DNA from 2 places in the Bradyrhizobium sp. 956_D2_N1_4 genome. Region 1 is predicted to be linked to the other one. Evidence: riboswitches for the same ligand, from Rfam matches in the RefSeq annotation. Region 1 holds a riboswitch; the other holds the start of a gene.
The links. A riboswitch is a leader RNA that binds a small molecule or an ion and turns the genes downstream of it on or off. The one in region 1 is predicted to bind S-adenosylmethionine.
Positions count from the first base shown of each region.

Region 2: another riboswitch for S-adenosylmethionine. It lies ahead of AB7535_RS38715 (O-succinylhomoserine sulfhydrylase); the one in region 1 lies ahead of metX (homoserine O-acetyltransferase MetX).

Region 1 is NZ_CP197237.1:8,912,290-8,914,490, forward strand. Features, by position in the region: gene AB7535_RS42255 (chorismate mutase) at 1-816, opposite strand, end outside; SAM riboswitch at 1,034-1,113, shown strand; gene metX (homoserine O-acetyltransferase MetX) at 1,199-2,201, shown strand, end outside.
Region 2 is NZ_CP197237.1:8,222,286-8,224,486, forward strand. Features, by position in the region: gene AB7535_RS38715 (O-succinylhomoserine sulfhydrylase) at 1-914, opposite strand, end outside; SAM riboswitch at 986-1,065, opposite strand; gene AB7535_RS38720 (2'-deoxycytidine 5'-triphosphate deaminase) at 1,146-2,201, shown strand, end outside.

The DNA of each region.
Region 1 (2,201 bases):
GCGCGTTGCGTGGCTGCCGACGAGGGCCGTGGAGCGCACCGAGGCCCCCGCTTCGATCAGGGCAGCCTTGATCTTGTCGATGCTGGTGGCGCTTGTGACCGAGACCAGCAGCGCCGCGCCGTCGAAGGCGGTATCGGGCACCGCCACGATCTCGGCGAGCGGCGACAGCGCCCGCGCGACCTCGGCGTTCCACCCGGACACGCGCACGCTGAAGGTCTCGACCTCCGTCACCACGGCGCTGTCGGCGACGCGCGAGATCGCGAACACCGGCAGTGCGGCCGGATGGTCGGCGCGCTCGACGAAGGGCATCCGCGCGATGATCTTCGGCGCGCCGTCCGCTTCCAGCTCCAGCCACCATGGCGTGCGGCTCGAGGTCGCCGAGACCAGCGCCAGATCGCCCTTGGACTTCGCCACCGCTTCGACCGCGGCCTGCGCGCTGAAATGCGCGACGTAAGGCACCGTGAAGCCGAAATGGAAGCGCACGGAATCGCGCATCGCCGGCTCGCTCACCGAGATGTCGGCATGCACGGAGAACGGCGCTTGGACGTAAGTGAACGTCGAGATGATGACGCGCCAGATGCTCTCGACCGTGTCGAGCGGCAGGATGCCGCGATGACGCTGGACGATGTCACGCATCATGGCGGCCTCGCGCGCCGGGCGGAACGCCGAGCCGACCTCCTGGGTCTGCTTCACCTGGATCAGGCGGTCGATAATGTCGCCGCGCTGCATCAGGAGACGATGCATGCCCTCGTCGATCGCGTCGATCTCCTTGCGCAATTCCTGGAGCGATGGTGGCGCGGGCGGACGGTGGGACATATCTGCGAGATGCTGGTGAGAGGCGTTCCAATGCGGGTCGGCCAAGGTCAATCGGCAAGGCCGGATCCGCTACGATCGACGTCCTGATTAGGCAGTCGGCGCGGCGAAAGCAAAGAGAAATGCAAAGGGAAACCGGGCCTTTTCGGCCGGCCTTTCAGGGATGAATTTGGCTAATCCGGACTGTGACTTGACGAAAACCGCCCAAGACAGTAGCTTTTGCGCGTTCCGTGGTCATTTGAGCCGGCCGGCTTGCAGCCACGTTAAAAAACTCGCTAAACAGGCCGGGGACGCTTCCGATCCCGGCCGAACCTATCGTTCAGGCCGGGTTTTTCATGGCCTGATTCCAGCGGCAGCCTGACGGGTGTCGCATACGAGGTCGATGATGGTAGGCGTGAAGTCCGTGCCGAGTCCCGCGATCAGTGCCGACGACCGGTCGCATGAGGCGGATCATCCGAATTCGCAGGTCGCGCAGTTCGGCGCCGAGCAGCCGCTGCGGCTCGATTGCGGCATCGATCTCACCCCGTTCCAGATCGCCTACCAGACCTATGGCGAGCTCAACGCCGATCGTTCCAACGCGGTGCTGATCTGCCATGCGCTGACCGGCGATCAGCATGTCGCCAACGTGCATCCCGTCACCGGCAAGTCGGGCTGGTGGGAGACGCTGGTCGGTCCCGGCCGACCTCTTGATCCTCAGCACTACTTCATCATTTGCGCCAACGTGATCGGCGGCTGCATGGGCTCGACCGGGCCGGCCTCGATCAATCCGGCGACCGGCAAGGTGTGGGGCCTGGATTTTCCCGTCATCACCATTCCCGACATGGTGCGCGCGCAGGCGATGCTGATCGACCGGCTCGGCATCGACACGTTGTTCGCGGTGGTCGGCGGCTCGATGGGCGGCATGCAGGTGCTGCAATGGACCGCGGCCTATCCCAAGCGCGTGTACTCCGCGCTGGCGATCGCCTGTTCGACACGGCACTCGGCGCAGAACATCGCCTTCCACGAGCTCGGCCGCCAGGCGGTGATGGCCGATCCCGACTGGCACAACGGCCGCTACACCGATCAGGGCATCCATCCGCATCGCGGACTTGCGGTGGCACGGATGGCCGCGCACATCACCTATCTCTCGGACGCCGCGCTGCATCGCAAGTTCGGCCGCCGCATGCAGGACCGCGAGCTGCCGACCTTCTCGTTCGACGCCGATTTCCAGGTCGAGAGTTACCTGCGCTACCAGGGCTCGTCCTTCGTCGAGCGGTTCGACGCCAACTCCTATCTCTATCTGACCCGTGCGATGGACTATTTCGACATCGCCGGTGACCACGGCGGCGTGCTGGCGAAAGCGTTCGCGGGCATCGAGACGCGCTTCTGCGTGGTCTCCTTCACCAGCG
Region 2 (2,201 bases), 690 kb from region 1:
TTCACGAGAGCTGCCTGCGGATGATCGGCGCGGCCGGGATAGACCAGGCGCGAAATCTTCGGATGGCTCGCCAGCACGTCGGCGATGCGTCCCGCCGTCTCGGTCTGCGCGCGCACGCGTACGCCGAGCGTTTCCAGGCCCTTGAGCAGGACCCACGCGTTGAACGGCGAGATCGACGGGCCGGTCTGGCGCATGAAATTGTGGATGTGCTCGGCGATGAACGCTTCCGACGACAGGATGATGCCGCCGAGACAACGGCCCTGGCCGTCGATGTGCTTGGTCGCGGAATAGACCACGACGTCGGCCCCTAACGCGAGCGGGCTCTGCCAGATCGGCGTCGCGAACACGTTGTCGACGACGAGCCGCGCGCCGCCGCTGTGCGCGATCTCGGCGATCCCTGGAATGTCGAGCACGTCGAGCGTCGGGTTGGTCGGGCTCTCCAGGAAGAACGTCTTGGTGTTCGGCCGCAAGGCGCGCTGCCACTGGTCGAGATCGGCTCCGTCGACCAGCGTCGTCTCGATGCCGTAGCGCGGCAAGAGATCCTGAATGACGTAGAGACAGGAGCCGAACAGGGCGCGCGAGGCCACCACATGATCGCCGGCCTTCAGCGGCGCCAGGATCGCGGTCGTCACCGCGGCCATGCCGGTCGCGGCCGAGCGGGCGGCTTCGGCGCCTTCGAGCTCGATCATGCGGCGCTCGAACATCGAGATGGTCGGGTTGGAATAGCGCGAATAGATGAAGCCGGGGTCCTCGCCCTTGAACCGCGCCTCGCACTCCTCGGCGCTGTTGTAGACGTAGCCCTGGGTCAGGAACAGCGCCTCCGACGTCTCGCCATATTGCGAGCGCAGGGTGCCGGAATGGACCAGGCGGGTTTCGGGACGGTATTGCGTGGTGGACGCCGGGGACTTCGACATAGGACCTCCTCTGCGTGACCATCGAAAATGGTCACAAAAAAACCGGCCTGGATAACTTCCACGGGCCGGGATCACAGAGGTCCCCGGCCTGTTTAGCGACTTATTTAACGTGGCTGCAAGCCGGCCGGCTCAAATCACCACGGGATAAGTGATGCTCATATTCCGCAATGGCCTTTCCGTCAAGGCGTCCATCGGATAGCCGTAAAAGGCTGCTATTTCCCGCATGTCCGGATGCATTTGACCCCTGACGAGGACCCCCGGTTGAGCTTCACGGTTGCCGCCGACGCCAATGGTATCCTGCCCGACCGCATGATCGCGGCGATGGCGAAGGCGGGCCTCATCCTGCCCGCTTATGACTTCGTCGAAAGCCAGATCCAGCCGGCGAGCCTCGACCTTCGCCTCGGCGACATCGCCTATCGCGTTCGCGCCAGCTTCCTGCCGGGTCCCGGCGCGACCGTCGCCGAGCGCATCGACGAGTTAAAGCTGCACGAGTTCAGCCTCGCCGATGGCGCAGTGCTGGAGACCAACTGCGTCTACATCGTGCCGCTCTTGGAAAGCCTGGCGCTGCCGCCGGAGATCGTCGCCGCCGCGAACCCGAAAAGCTCGACCGGCCGGCTCGATGTCTTCACCCGTGTCATCGCCGACGGCACCCGACGCTTCGACATGATCGGCGCCGGCTATCACGGCCCGCTCTACGCCGAGATCAGCCCGAAGACGTTTCCGGTACTGGTCAGCGAGGGCTCGCGCCTGAGCCAGGTACGCTTCCGCACCGGAGATGCCATCCTCAACATCGACGAGCTCGAGGCGCTGCATGCGACCGAGCGTCTCGTCGATCTCGACGATGCCGATCTCACCGGCGGCGTTGCCGTCTCCGTCGACCTCTCCGGCGAGAAGGCCAACGGCTTCGTCGGCTATCGCGCCAAGCGCCACACCGGTGTCGTCGACGTCGACCGCCGCTCCGGCTATGCGGTGGAGGATTTCTGGGAACCGATCTCGGCGCGTCCCGACGGCAGCCTGATCCTCGACCCCGGCGAGTTCTACATCCTCGCCTCCAAGGAAGCCGTGCAGGTGCCGCCCGACTACGCCGCGGAGATGGTGCCGTTCGATCCCCTGGTCGGCGAGTTCCGCGTGCACTATGCCGGCTTCTTCGATCCCGGCTTCGGCTATGCCGGAGCTGGCGGGCAGGGATCGCGCGCCGTGCTCGAAGTGCGCTCGCGCGAGGTGCCGTTCATTCTCGAGCACGGCCAGATCGTCGGCCGTCTCGTCTACGAGAAAATGCTGGCGCGC